One region of the Paenibacillus taichungensis genome, then DNA from elsewhere that is predicted to be linked to it. Evidence: riboswitches for the same ligand, from Rfam matches in the RefSeq annotation. Region 1 holds a riboswitch; the other holds the start of a gene.
What was found. A riboswitch is a leader RNA that binds a small molecule or an ion and turns the genes downstream of it on or off. The one in region 1 is predicted to bind cyclic di-AMP.
Positions count from the first base shown of each region.

Region 2: it holds a riboswitch for cyclic di-AMP, as region 1 does, so the genes downstream of both, ACR1R9_RS20260 (hypothetical protein) here and ACR1R9_RS08585 (3D domain-containing protein) in region 1, are expected to answer to the same signal.

Region 1 covers NZ_CP194720.1:1,844,807-1,852,282, forward strand. Annotated here, with positions in the region: gene ACR1R9_RS08565 (alpha-glycosidase) at 1-743, opposite strand, end outside; gene ACR1R9_RS08570 (M20 family metallopeptidase) at 989-2,164, opposite strand; gene ACR1R9_RS08575 (ABC transporter substrate-binding protein/permease) at 2,347-3,804, shown strand; gene ACR1R9_RS08580 (amino acid ABC transporter ATP-binding protein) at 3,791-4,513, shown strand; cyclic di-AMP (ydaO/yuaA leader) riboswitch at 4,798-4,995, shown strand; gene ACR1R9_RS08585 (3D domain-containing protein) at 4,998-5,666, shown strand; gene ACR1R9_RS08590 (polysaccharide deacetylase family protein) at 5,795-6,583, opposite strand; gene ACR1R9_RS08595 (hypothetical protein) at 6,737-7,081, shown strand; gene ACR1R9_RS08600 (PspA/IM30 family protein) at 7,211-7,476, shown strand, end outside.
Region 2 covers NZ_CP194720.1:4,478,295-4,485,770, reverse strand. Annotated here, with positions in the region: gene ACR1R9_RS20275 (urease accessory protein UreF) at 1-565, opposite strand, end outside; tRNA gene ACR1R9_RS20270 (tRNA-Leu) at 986-1,068, shown strand; gene ACR1R9_RS20265 (glutathione peroxidase) at 1,217-1,693, opposite strand; cyclic di-AMP (ydaO/yuaA leader) riboswitch at 2,061-2,236, shown strand; gene ACR1R9_RS20260 (hypothetical protein) at 2,354-2,752, shown strand; gene ACR1R9_RS20255 (HAD family hydrolase) at 2,915-3,607, shown strand; gene ACR1R9_RS20250 (Nramp family divalent metal transporter) at 3,753-5,048, opposite strand; gene ACR1R9_RS20245 (organic hydroperoxide resistance protein) at 5,493-5,912, shown strand; gene ACR1R9_RS20240 (zinc ribbon domain-containing protein) at 6,116-6,361, shown strand; gene ACR1R9_RS20235 (hypothetical protein) at 6,460-6,738, shown strand; gene ACR1R9_RS20230 (thiol-disulfide oxidoreductase DCC family protein) at 6,883-7,305, shown strand; gene ACR1R9_RS20225 (DUF6612 family protein) at 7,405-7,476, shown strand, end outside.

The DNA of each region.
Region 1 (7,476 bases):
GGGAAGTCTTCGCTGCAATGGTTAAATACCGCATCCAGCATGACACGGATTCCGCGGCGATGACATTGTTCTGCTACTTTTTTGAGCATTTCATTGTCCCCGAATTGAGGGTCTACTTTTTTATAATCAACGGTATCGTATTTATGGTAAGAGTTTGCTTGGAACAGAGGGGTAAAGTAGATGGCGTTAACACCGAGTTTAGTCAGATCATCCAAGTGATTGAGAACACCTTGCAGGTCTCCGCCAAAGTAGTTATCCAGTTCAGGTCGGCCGCCCCATTCCTGAGTTCCTTCCGGGTTCAGATCGGGATTACCATTGGCAAACCTTTCGGTCATGATTTGGTAGAACACAGCTTCTTTAGCCCATTCGGGAACCTTAAATACATCAATTTCATGAATGTAGGAAAATTCATAATATCCTCCTGTAGGATACGGGGGAGTATAATGAATTCCGTTATCAGCCAAATAAATATTTTCGGTACCGGCGGTTATGCGAAAGATGTAAGTCAGACGTTTGAATTTGGGCTTAACTGCAGTTTCCCAGTAATCAAACATATTGTCGGAAGCCGCTTTTTCCAATTGAATTTCCTTATAGGTTCCATTCCAATCGTATTTATCACCAGTCAGTGCAGTCACATATTGTACATCGTCTCTCTTCGTTCGTACACGCAGGTGAATCGTCGAGGGATTATAAGCATAAGCCCATTTATCGCGGGGAACGTGATACATCGCTTCGAGCAGCATGACAACACCTCCTGAGCTCAAGATAAAGTTATAGCTATAAATAACCAAGTTAGACAGCATGTGAACCATTAGAGCAGCCGCTAAATGTAAGTATTTCAACACTTTTCAACGTTTTCTTTTCACAGCATTTCCAGCTTGTGTCCGTATATACGTATTAATGATAAAACAAAAGGGTGCTCCTTAAGACCCGAAATGCAGGTCCTGCAGAACACCCTGCTGCAAATACGCAGCATTTTGCGAAAAACTTAGCGACTTGCTTGCTTAAACTCTGTTTGAATGGTTTGCAGCAGCCCAGGCTGTGTAAGAACATCATAAGCAGTTGCAGCAATTGCCTTGGCTCCAAGGATCATACCGTCCAGGGCCCGTTCCTGTAACGCCAGATCCCGGAATTCAATGGAATGAAGCGTATGAACTTCGTCCACAACACGGATATATGGGTGGATCGCAGGACAACGCAAGGATACGTTACCAATATCCATAGAACCATGGTCGTTACCACTCACGATCTCCTCTTGAGAAATACCCAGTTCAAGCAGATTAGCACTAAAAGCAGCAGATAACGATTCATTCGTGACCATCTCATCATAGGAAGTCTCATAATTAGATGTAACAAGCCGGCATCCCGTTTGCAAAGCAGAACCTTCCGCGATCTGAATTACGCGTTGAGTGAGAATATTCAACTCTTTTCTCGTCGAGGCACGTACATAGAATTGTGCTGAAGCGTAGTCAGGTATGATGTTGGCTGCCTGTCCTCCGCTATTGATAACCCCATGAATACGAACCGTGCTTTTCACTTGTTGACGGAACGCATTAATGCCATTAAACGTCTGGATTACTGCATCCAGGGCGTTAATGCCTTCATGTGGACTTGCAGCAGCATGTGAAGATTTCCCATGGAATTCAAATTGTACAGCATCAATAGCCAGGGAACTGCCAGATTTCTCATAGGCGTAATAAGGGTGCGCCATTAGTGCGACATCACAGTCATCAAACAATCCTGCTTCAGCCATAGGCACTTTGGCCCCACGCGTTTCTTCCGCTGGCGTACCGAACACTTTTAATGTTCCGCCGACTTCATCCAGTATGGACTTCAGACCTACCGCAGCCCCGATGCTCATCATACAGATTAGATGGTGCCCACAAGCATGACCGATTTCCGGAAGTGCGTCGTATTCACATAACAGGGCAATCGTCGGACCTGGTTTGGAAGCAGCATACGTACCGATAAATGCGGTGTCCAAACCAAGGACAGGAGCTTCTACAGAAAAACCATGGTAGGCAATTTCTTCTTTTAACCGAGCAGAAGCAAGGTATTCTTCGTTACCAAGTTCGGGATTGGCACCAATGTATGATGAAATCTCCTTAAAACGGGAAGCATATTGGTCAATAACAGTTAGTATTTGTGTTTTGGTATGTGTCATGATGGACTCCTTAAGCAAAAATGAAAATAATTCAATAATTATATCATAGTTGCGGTTATTTTTCAGAAACGGGCTGTAATCGAATCCTGTCGAAATGCATTGCATAATCATGCATTCTACTTTATAATGACTCAGGCATCAACAACAGAAAGCATACAAAGTATTATAAGGGGAGAACAGGGTTGAAATTGATTAGTCGTTACACCATGATGCTGCTAGCTTTTGTGGTCTTGCTAACTACGGTTGCACCTGTTGCGATGGCAACGGGAACTACAAGCAATTCAGGCAGTAAAAAGCTGGTGCTCGGTACAAGTGCCGATTTTGCACCATATGAATTCCATAAAGTGATTGATGGTAAAGACCAAATTGTCGGATTTGATATTTCGATTGCTAAAGAAATTGCTGCCGATCTTGGCGCAGAACTTGTAATAGAGGATATGGGTTTTGACGGACTTCTTCCTGCGTTGCAGAGTGGTCGGGTGGATATGGTCATCTCGGGAATGACGCCAACGGATGATCGTAGACAAAGCATTGACTTCTCCGATACCTATTATAAATCAAAGCAAGTCATCATGGTTCGCAGTGCGGATAAAGATAAATATCCAACCATGGCTGATCTGGAAAATGAAAAAATTGGTGTCCAAAAAGGCTCCATTCAGGAAACGATTGGCCAGGGGATCCCAGGCGCAAAATTGACAGCACTTGATAAAATATCTGATATCGTACTGCAATTGCAGACCAATCGTGTAAATGCTGCAATCGTTGAGGATACAGTAGCTGCCGGTTACCTGGATGACGTGATTGGATTAGCTCCAGCTATTCCGGATGAAGAGCAGGCCGAAGCGGCAATCGGGATACGTAAGGGCAATACGGAATTGCTGAATGCAGTGAACGGAACGCTCGAACGTCTGAAAAGCGAAAATAAAATCGATCAGATGGTTACTGAAGCAAGCAAGTTGATGGCAGAGAAGAGTAAACAAAACATTTTCCAAGTATTCTGGCAGTACAAAAGCTTTTATGCAACAGGTGTAGGTTACACCCTCTTACTGTCTGCACTCGGTGTAATATTCGGGGTAATTATCGCTTTAATCATCTGTCTGTTCCGTCTACATGACTTCGCCATTTTGCGCTGGATCGGAACAGCTTATGTTGAGGTCATTCGTGGGACGCCAATGCTGGTACAATTGATGATTATCTATTACGGTGTATCATTGACCTTTGGGATTAATTTCTCGGCTCTTCAGGCGGGGATTATCACACTATCCATTAATAGTGGTGCCTATCTTGCCGAGATTTTCCGTGCTGGTATACAGGGTGTGGATCGAGGCCAGTTGGAAGCAGCTCGTTCCCTGGGAATGGGTAGAGGTGCGGCCATGCGCTTCATTGTGCTTCCACAAGCGTTCAAAGCGGTGTTGCCGGCGATCGGTAATGAATTCGTGACTATTATCAAGGAATCCTCGATCATCTCGGTTATTGGTATGGTGGACATTATGTACCAGGCAAGTGTAGTCAAAAACATTACGTACCAAGGAATGAATCCATTCCTGATTGCAGCGGCCATTTACTTTGTGCTGACGTTCATTTTGTCCAAGCTGCTGGGTCGACTGGAAAGGAAGTTGAGTGCAAGTGATAGACGTTAGACAATTATACAAATCATATGGAAATAACGATGTGCTCAAGGGCATTAATGTAACAATTGGCAAAGGCGAGGTTGTCGTGGTCATCGGTCCGTCCGGATCGGGGAAAAGTACATTTTTGCGCTGTTTGAACCTGCTGGAGCAGCCGACTTCAGGCGAAATTAATTTTGAAGGTGTGTCGATCACTGACCCCAAACATAACATTAATGCAACTCGTGAAAAAATGGGGATGGTATTCCAGCATTTCAATCTGTTTCCGCACAAAACGGTGCAACAGAATATTACGATTGCTCCCATTAAAGTGAAAAAACAATCTGCACAAGAAGCGGAACAAATCTGCGCAGATTTGCTCAAGACGGTTGGCCTGTCTGACAAAAAGGACGCTTATCCAAATCAGCTGTCCGGTGGACAGAAACAACGGATCGCTATTGCAAGAGCGCTTGCGATGCAGCCGCATGTCATGCTCTTTGACGAGCCAACGTCTGCACTGGACCCTGAAATGGTCGGTGAAGTACTGGATGTCATGAAGCGGCTTGCAGAGGGCGGCATGACTATGGTTATTGTAACCCATGAGATGGGCTTCGCACGCGAAGTAGGAGACCGTATCCTGTTCATGGATGGCGGGGTTATTGTAGAAGAAGGAACGCCTGCTGAAGTGTTTGGCGAGCCCAAGCATGCACGTACACGTGACTTCCTCGCTAAAGTGCTCTAATACCATCCAATAATAAGGATGAAGATCAAGATGAAAATGCAAAATCTATACTTTGGATGAGAATTTCATCCCCTCAACAATCCCTGTCGACGAACCGTCGGCAGGGATTGTTTTGTTATGTAAGGATACGCACGGAATTACATAAAAAGTAACGTTTCTGTCATCAATGATTAAAGCTCAAATAGACATTTATTTGAAAAAACGGCTTGAATTCAGCCTGAATATTGAAGTGAATTAGCCAGATGGTAACATTTACTACAACCCCTGGTTACAAAATTGTGATATATTTGTTCCTGCCGAAACTTCCGGAGTTGGGAGTGTGGGGGATGTAACGATGCAGAGTGTGCTAGGGGAAGAATTATTTGCACACGGCTTGGGGTGAATTAGGGCTACATAAATTCTTAAATGTAATTGAACCTATAGGGTGGTTTCCTCCATCCGAATCCGACAACTAACTTCGCAGGCATAATGAGGGAGGAAGACCATGATTAACAAGAAACGTATAGCCAAAACAGCAACAGCTTTGCTGACAGCAGCAATGCTCATTCAGGCCGTTCCGGCTCATGCTGATTCAGTTCATGTGGCCAAAGAGGGGGATACCTTCTACACCTTATCCAAACAATATGGAGTTGGACTTAACGCTCTTATTAAAGCTAATAATGACATTTCAGCTTACAACATTTATGGTGGTTTGAAAATTACGATCCCTGGTAAAACAACGAACACAGCTTCTGCTGCAGCAGCAAAAACGGAGGCCAAAACGGTAACTGCCGCAAGCCTTGACGTTAATGCAGATAGTAAAGTTGTACAAGCCTGGGGAAAAACGTTTGATTACAGCAAAGCTGTCGACGTCAAAGCAACAGCATACTCCGCTGATGCTTCCGAAAATGGAGGATGGGGTGCTGTGGATTACTTCGGTAATCCGCTTGAATTGGGTACCATTGCAGTAGACCCAAGTATCATTCCATTGGGTACAAAGGTACTGGTGACAGGTCATACACATCCAGGACTGCCAAAACAGGCATTTGTCGCTACGGCTCGTGATGTGGGCAGTGCCATTAAAGGACACAAGATCGATATCTTTATTCCTGGCAGCAAGCAATCCGTGAGCACATTTGGTATTCAGGATGTTGAACTTTACATTTTGAAATAAAATCAAAGCGAGCTGCACATCATCATATGTGACTCCAACTTAATCTAAATTAAACAATAAAGGGTGTTCTCCAATCACAATAATGTGATTGAAGAGCACCCTTTTGAATATCCATTGCCGTATCAAATCTATTTACCCTTTGGCAGTTCCAGCATTTCGTCCAAAGTCACCAGCTCGTACCCGCGGTTTCGCAATTCTTCAATAACTTCAGGCAACGCCTCGATCGTACCACTCAGCTTCGATCCTACACCGCCTCCTGCATGCTGCAGAACAATGGAACCTGGTTTGACGGCGGACAGGATGTTTTGTTTGACTTCCTCTTTGGAGAGGCCCTTCCAGTCCAGAGAATCAACATTCCAGTTCACGATGCTGTAATGTTGCTTGGCTGCCCATTGGAGCTGTTGCTCGTTAATGTCACCATAGGGTGGACGAATCATTTTGGGAGTGTAACCCGCTAGATTTCGAATAATATCCCCGGTATGTAAGATTTGTTTGCGAAATGCATTCATGGTTAGCTTGCTGAATTCCGGGTGATTGTAGCTGTGATTGCCCACAATATGCCCTTCTTTTATCATACGTTTCACCAGATCCGGATGTTTCTCAGCGCGATTTCCTACAATGAAAAACGTAGCCCGCACCTTGTATTTTTTTAGAATATCCAGCACCTGCGGTGTGAACCGTGGATCAGGAACATCATCAAAAGTCAGAGCGACCTTTTTTGTTGAGGGGCCATTGGTTTTGAACGTATCCGCATATTTCTGTCTGAGTTGTCCTAGAGTCAACTGTTCTTCTTCAGGAGAATCAGACTTCGAAGCAGGTTCGGTTTGCGGGCTTGAAGAAGCCCATAACTGAGCAGGAGTATAACTTCCTCCCAGAAGAATGACCATGATGGATAACATGATGAGGCGTATACGCATGTTCGTGCCTCCTTTTCCCAAATTGCGTTCTCTTTGGTATGCCCGGGGCCATCCGTATTTATGCATGATGTGAGATGTTTCACTGCTGATTCATTAAATCGGAGCCATAATTCCACCATACATATACATATTGAAAAGGACAGGTGGAGCAAAATGAGTACATACGATTTAAACTCCGTTCGTTTACAGGTGATTGAGGCAGGGGAAGACAAAGTGTTTATGGTAACTGGAGGAAGATCACATATTGGAGCAGTAGCCACATTTTATCCAGACCGTGAACGAGTGAGTGGGGCTACGGTGCATATTCCAGGGCATAAAGAACAAGAGTTGTGTGAGAGACTGGCACGTAAGGCTGCCCTTCATTTAAAGGTAACCGTTACCGTAATAATGGGAATTCACTTTGATGAAATTACGCGGATGCAGATTGATGAGATTGTGCAGACTGCAGAGAAGCTGCTTGATGAAGAGCTGTGCCAAACGGGTCGATTGATTCAATAGTTCCATTTAGGCTAAGCACGCTAAAATCGTTTTTTATGATTTTTTTTGTTAAAATTGAAACGAGTAGAACATTGCCACGTATGTATGATTATATACAAGGATGAACTATCGACTAGGAGGAATACCATAATGTCCATTTTCAAACGATTGCGCGATTTAACGATGTCTAACATTAACTCTATTATTGACAAGGCAGAAGATCCGATCAAAATGACGGATCAATATATCCGGGATATGCAGGAAGATCTGGAAGATGCGGAGAAAGCTGTTGCTGCACAAATCGCCATTGAGAAGAAATTCAAGCAGCTGTTTGAAGAACAGGAAGCTCTCGTGAAGAAACGTGAGGAGCAAGCACATACAGCAGCGCGTGCACAGAATATGGATTTGGCTCGTCG
Region 2 (7,476 bases), 2.6 Mb from region 1:
CGGCCAGGCGAACCAGCAGGTCCTGGATTGTATCGGTATGAAGAGGAATCACTTTGGAGGCTTCGGTTATGCAGGCACTCATGGCTGAATGCAGATAACCAAGGACCGCCTCCTCGACAGGGATTTCGAGGTGGTGGTTAATCCAGGCGTGAACGGTGGAGAGGCAGCCGACGGATTCATACTTAGCCAGGGTTTGTTCGAGATGGCTAAAATCAATCCAGGGGTGGAGTGCATGAGCCAGCTTAATCAGTCGTTTGCCCATTGTGGAGGCGTGTTCTCTAAGATTGACTGGTGTCCGCTGGACATGGACGAGCTTGTCGATGAGGGCTGTACGCCATGCGTCATTATGATCTGCGGCAGTATATATGCCTTTAATCGCCATGCCTTCCAGACGCACGATGCTGGGGTGCAATTGACAGCGCATGAATGATTCGAGATCTTCGGCGTTACGAATGGTACCTTCAGCGATATGGGTATCCATTCCGAAGGAATGGGTGAAGCCTCCAACCTGGATAGAGGAATCAAGCAGTTTGACGTAATCGAGCAGCTTATTCCCACGGTTCACGATCTTTCGCCTCCTACGTTCGTTAAATGTTATATTAAATAACATTTATACTCCTTTTTAGTTCGTTTTATGTTCGTAAATCCGAATTATATGATATATATATTCACATAAATATCCGCTTTTTGTCAACAGTTTCTTGGTTTTTAAATGTTTAATCTGTTTAATGTTATTTTATATAACTTTATGAGTTATGTTAAACTGAGGGGATGTAAAGGATGGCACTACAAATAAAGTAGAGTAATCAGCCTAATCGGATATACAAACGAGATCAAATTTAATCATATGCACTTCGTAGGAGAAAATGACGAGATTATACGATTTATGGAAGGGAAAGCGCAGTTAAAATGATATTTATAAAAATGCTTTACTTTTAAACATGAACCGGGTATAATCAATTCTGTTGCCGATTATTTACGACATGCGGTCGTGGTGGAATGGCAGACACGCTATCTTGAGGGGGTAGTGGGTGTATACCCGTGGAGGTTCGAGTCCTCTCGACCGCATCATAAGAACGATTAGGAAGAAGCTTCCCATATGGGGAGCTTCTTTTTTATGTTTTTTTACAGTAATGATGAGTCCAGACAAAAAAAGGTCACCCGTTCCCCTGAATGCATGTCATTCTGTCTGCCGGGGGCGGATGGCCTTCAATTGTTATTTAAGCAATTCTTTGATGTCTGCTTCAATTTTATCGGGTGTTGTTTTGGGAGCATACCGTTTCAGAACACGTCCGTTCCGATCCACAAGGAATTTGGTGAAGTTCCATTTGATGGCTTTGGAGCCGAGTACACCCGGTGCTTCTTTGGTAAGATGCTGGAATAGAGGGTGAGCGCTTGAACCATTCACATCGATTTTCTCGAACATCGGGAAGCTGACACCATAGTTCATCTGACAGAACTCGGCAATATCATCAGAAGAGCCTTTTTCCTGTGCAAACTGGTTGCTTGGAAAACCAAGAACTTCAAACGGGGAGTCTTTAAACTTATCCTGAAGTTCTTGCAGACCTTTGAATTGAGGTGTGAGTCCGCATTGGCTTGCTGTATTCACGATAAGCAGTACTTTGTCACGATAGTTGGACATTTCAACTTCCTGACCGCGAAGGGTGTTTACTTTGTAGTCGTAGACTGACATGAAAATCGCCTCCATTTCATATTCTTCTTCCTTCTATTATATTGATTGCAATTAAATATTGCAAAATTAATATTGCTTTTTTAACTCAATTTGAGGCTGTCGTGTATGATCTGTGACTGATTTAACACCTAATTATCGCTAAAGAGAGAATTAGAGAGCTTTGATGAGATGGGTAGAGAATGGATGCGTTGTAAGCGCTATTATTGATGGGAAATGGCAAAAATCCGTCGATTCGGTGATCTGCGCAGACTTTACACCAATATGGCACGGGTGTATGATTCATATCGTAATTCCAATTTAAATTAAATTTTACATGAAAAACGAAACAAACGATAATATCGCTCTGATTATTGATTATAAAAGAACGATGTTTTAATCGCTGAGTTTCCATTCATTCATGGGTGGGAAACGGGGGAACCAACAGGATGAACTGTCCAGGACAGTAGGCATCCATGGGGTGAATTTTCCGGTGACAGCCGGAAATAGGGCGACTCTCGCGCCCGAATCCGTCAGCTAACCTCGTAAGCGTTAAAGGGAGAGGCAACAAGCCGTACGCTGGTTCATAGTGTCTTTTTGCTATGGATTATTGAAGAAGCGTCCGGGAGGCCTTGGTCCCCCACGCTTCTTTTTTGTTGTCTTTTCACGCCAAGGGAGGAACGAATGATGGATAAAGAGATGATCTTAGTGACTGCTCCAAATGAAGCAGGACGTAAATTTATCAAATTGCTGATGTACAAAAAAATGCCGTTTGCCGTTCTGACCAATAGTGCAGGGGAAGAGCGCAGGCTCCGGAGAATCGGTGTGGAGCATGTCATTCGCATGAACACGGCTGCAGCTCAGAAATGGTTTTTGCCGCAAGGTAGTGTCGGCAATGTTTTTATTTTTGAAAATAGCCTAAACCTGACCTGTCGATATTTGCAGATCTGCCGCTCCTGGACATCCAAGTCCTTGTGTGTCATTACGGAACAAAGCCACCCCAAAGGGATCTATCGGGGAATGGGAGCAGACCGTATTGTATATTCCTTGAATGGGGAAGTTGGGTTTCTGTTGAATGGCTAGTGGCTAGTACTATTCCTGTGATTGATCCAGTGTCAGCTGCCTGTTATAATTGAAATCATAAATAAACGGAAACTTGAGGAGACTCATGCATGTTGGTGGGTCTTCTTTTTTATGGTTTGGGAAATAGGGATAATTTCCTGTGGCTAACGAGGAGGAATAGGCGTGCCGGATGTACGTGGAATACAATGGTTGTTCTTTGATGTGGGGGATACGCTCGTGGACGAATGGGAGCCGGTAGATGATATTATCGGTCAGTTCGTTCGTGAAGCTTGTGCGCTTGGTTATCAGGTGGAGATGCAGACGGTGCGAGAACTATTTGCCGCCTCCTACCGAAATTACGAGCAATGGCCGATGAAATTGGCTATTCGTACCCTTATCAGCGACGAGGGGCACCGGGAACAGATACAGGAGAAGCTAAAGTTCCGCAAAGAGCTTGAGCGGCCCTTCGCGTCAGCCGACGCTGTTCTCCAGACGTTATCGCAACACTATAAGATTGGTATCATTGCCAATCAGAGCCCGGGGACGGAAAATCGGCTGGATAGCTACGGTTTGCGCAAGTATGTGGATGTGCTGGCCTGTTCGGCTGAAGAAGGAGTGTCCAAGCCTGATCCTGAATTGTATGCTGTAGCGTTGAAACAGGCGGGATGTAAACCCGAGGAAGCGGTCATGATCGGCGACAGGATTGATAATGATATTATTCCAGCTAAGAAGCTAGGTATGCATACGATCAGGATTTTGCAGGGTTATGGCAGGTTCCAGCCGGAGCTTGCGGATGCAGAGCGTCCAGACTGGACTGTTGAATCACTGGAGGAACTTCTTCCATTGCTAATGGTAACTCAAAGTTCAGACAACTAAATAAGAGCAAGCAGTATTTAAGATCTAATTGGTATGAACTAGATGGCTGCTCAAACATATAAAAGGCTGATCGTCTCAAGGGATACATGACTTGAGTTGATCAGCCTTTTTGAGTTAGACAAAATATTGCGTAGTTCCGTTTAACTTAGAATAACAGAATGGTTTGGATAATCAGATACACATTCAGGACAACGATAACTCCGGCAATAATCCAGGAGATGATTTTGAGCCACAGCTTGTTGGCAAAGGCCCCCATGCTTTTTTTGTCACTCGTAAACATCACCAGTGGAATGACGGCAAAGGGTAGCTGTAGCGACAGCACAACCTGGCTCAGAATCAGCAGTTCCTCTGTTCCGTGCTCTCCGGCAATGGCTGTTACGATGACGGCCGGAATGATTGCGATTAGACGTGTAACCAGTCGACGAAGCCATGCTGGGATACGAATGTTCAGAAAGCCTTCCATTACAATCTGTCCGGACAACGTGCCGGTGAGTGTTGAGTTCTGGCCGGAAGCCAGCAAGGCTACACCGAACAGGATGCTGGCGATGGTAGTACCCAGCAGAGGTGTCAGCAGATGGTATGCATCTGTAATTTCCGCGACCTGAGTCATACCTGCACTATGGAACACGGCAGCAGACACAATCAGGATGGCTGCATTGATGAACAGAGCAAGCGTTAAAGCGATGGTTGAATCCATGGTGGAATACAGAATCGCTTCTTTTTTTCCTTTTGGCGTTTGTTCAATCTGACGGGTCTGCACAATGGAAGAATGCAGATACAGATTATGGGGCATGACGGTTGCACCGATAATCCCGATGGCAATGTAGAGCATAGCTGGATTTTGCAAAATCTCGGCACTGGGTACAAAACCATGCATGACGCCGCCCATATCCGGTTTAGCGAGAAACAGGTCAATCCCGAAGCAGAGGGCGATGGTGGCCATCAGCACAATAACGAGCGATTCCAATGCACGGAAGCCTTTGTTTTGCAGCAAAAGAATGACTAGTACATCGACAGCGGTAATAATGACGCCATATAACATGGGGATGTTAAACAGCAGCTTGAGCGCGATTGCCGAACCAATAACCTCGGCAAGGTCGGTGGCTGCAATTGCAAGCTCACACAAGATCCATAACACGATCACAACAGGCATGCTAAATCGTTCGCGGCAGGCTTGCGCCAAATCCCGTCCTGTGACAATCCCGAGCTTGCCAGCGAGAGACTGCAACACAACAGCCATCAGGTTCGAAATCAGAATAACGGATAATAATGTGTATCCGAATTGTGAACCACCCGCAATATCTGTTGCCCAGTTCCCGGGATCCATATATCCAACGGCAACGAGGTAACCCGGTCCAACAAAAGCAAGGAATTTTTTCCACCAAGCAGCGTTCTGAGGCACCTTCATGGAGCTGTGGGCTTCCCCGAGAGATGGGGCCATACCCGCAGCCAATGGTTCATTTGAAGGAGTGTTGAACGGATTTTTTTTACTCATAATATAATCACCCGACTTTGAAGTATTGATATTCTATATGAAGAGGAACGGTGTCATTCCTTTGATTACATTTGAACACTTAAACCAAAATCAAAAGCGTAATTAAACTACTTTTCATATGTCTAAACGTTTATGTTGATACTTACATTGTACTCCTTCAATTATTTTTGTCCAGTGCAACTTTTGTGTATGAGGACAAAATTTACCGGAGAGTGAATTGTGCCTTAGTATATTACCCAACCTTGGATAAATTACCTGTGTTCCTTTCCCGATGCATGAAAAAGATAAAGATGTAAAACCTGAATAAGGATTAACAACGTTTCAAAATGAGCCAGAAGTTTAAATTGAATAGTAGGCAACAAAAAATTAAAGGCGAAGGAGAGATTCTTAATGGAAGCTTTATATACAGCAACAGCGACAGTTAAAGGTGGACGTACAGGTTCGGTGGCTTCTTCGGATGGCGTGCTCAAGCATGATCTGAAAATGCCAAAAGAACTTGGAGGCTCCGGTGGTGAAGGAACCAATCCTGAGCAGCTCTTTGCAGCGGGATACGGTGCTTGTTATGAAAGTGCTCTTGCCAATGTGGCACGCAAAGCGGGCGTGAAGTTGGAGAATGTGGTGGTCACAAGTAATGTATCCATCGGCAAAGATCCGGCGGATGATGGTTTCCAACTGTCTGTACGTTTGGATGTGAGCATGCCTGGCGTGGATCACAGTCAAGCAGAGGATCTAGCTCGCAAGGCACATGATTTCTGTCCTTACTCCAAAGCAACCCGTGGCAATATTGATGTGGTACTTAATGTAGTTTGAGACCTGACTCGTAGGAGTAAAGGGAACATATAGAGCAGGGTATCTTTGGATACCTGATGTTCGAGTACAAGACCCTGCTGGCCTTCGGCAGGGTTTTGTATTTTATAACAATTGCGATGCAGGAGATTGCATGTTGGACAGCGTACTATTTTACATAATCTACTCTTGCTTGAAGTCATACATTCGAATGAGGGGGAACGACAATGAGTATTGAAGAGATGATAGAACGACGATTTGTATGTACCAAATGCAGGGGTACGGATTGCAATATTAAGGAAGTATCCATGTCAGGAGCGGGACTTAGCAAAATGTTTGATATTCAGCACAATCATTATCTCTTCGTCGCCTGTTCTTCCTGTGGATATGTAGAAGTATTCGATCCGGATGTGTTGAAAGGGAAAAAACAGGGTCAGGTGGGTACCATTCTTGATATTCTATTTGGTGGGTAAATGTGCGTGAGTTGACATCGAACTAAAATTTCTTTAATATGATTTAGTACTAAGAAGTGTCAATGCATGAACCAAATTTGAATTAACAGGTGATATCCATGTCTTATAGACCGCGTATTGCAAATTTAGAATTAGCTAGTGGCAACAAGGAAGACGGATTGTATGAATTTAAAATGAAATTGGTAGACGGTACACAATGCCGTGTATTCTACTCCCATTCCCCGGAATGGAAGCTAACCAATATCAGCCGTCTACAGAAAACGCCTTGTCCGGTATGTCGCAAAGATTTCATTTGCAAATGCATGGACCAGTGGGCTGGTGACCTGCACCAACAAATGATTGACGACCAATGGATGGAAAAGGCAATTGCAGAGTAATTGCCAAAACAGATACGAGCGTGGGCATAGAGCCTGCGCTCTTTTTCTATTTTTCGTTACACTTAAATAAAATGTGAAAAAAGCGAACGGGATGACTCAAAACGGGTAAGTTACTCTAATAGCACACATGAGGAGGCCACGATTATGACAGCAAACCAAACGGATCAGCATCAGGGACACCCGATTGTGCTTGTGGACGGAGTCTGTCATTTCTGCCAAGGATTAACGAAGTGGATAATCAAGCGTGACCCTGAGGGGAAGTATCATTTTGCATCACTTCAATCGGATGTAGCGAAAAAATTGCTGGAGAAGGGCAATCTGTCCACGGACAGCATGGATACTTTTGTACTCATTGAGGATGGGAAATATTATACACGTTCAACTGCAGCGCTGCGTCTGGCCAAAGGCTTAAAATTCCCTTATCCATTATTGTACGTGTTGATTATTGTACCGAAATTTATTCGAAATGCCATATATAACATGGTAGCTCGCAATCGATATCGCTGGTTCGGTAAAGATGAAGCGTGTATGCTGCCTACACCCGAAATCAAGGATCGATTCCTTTAAAAAGGCTAAGTGTGACAGATTGTATCGATGCCGATTGATTAATAACGGAAATAATTGGGTAATGAGTACGGATCAATTCTATTTTGGGAGGCAAATAACTTGAAGAAGTGGACTACATTAATTATTGGGGCATTATTAGCAGTAAGCATGACAGCTTGTGGAAGCGATGCA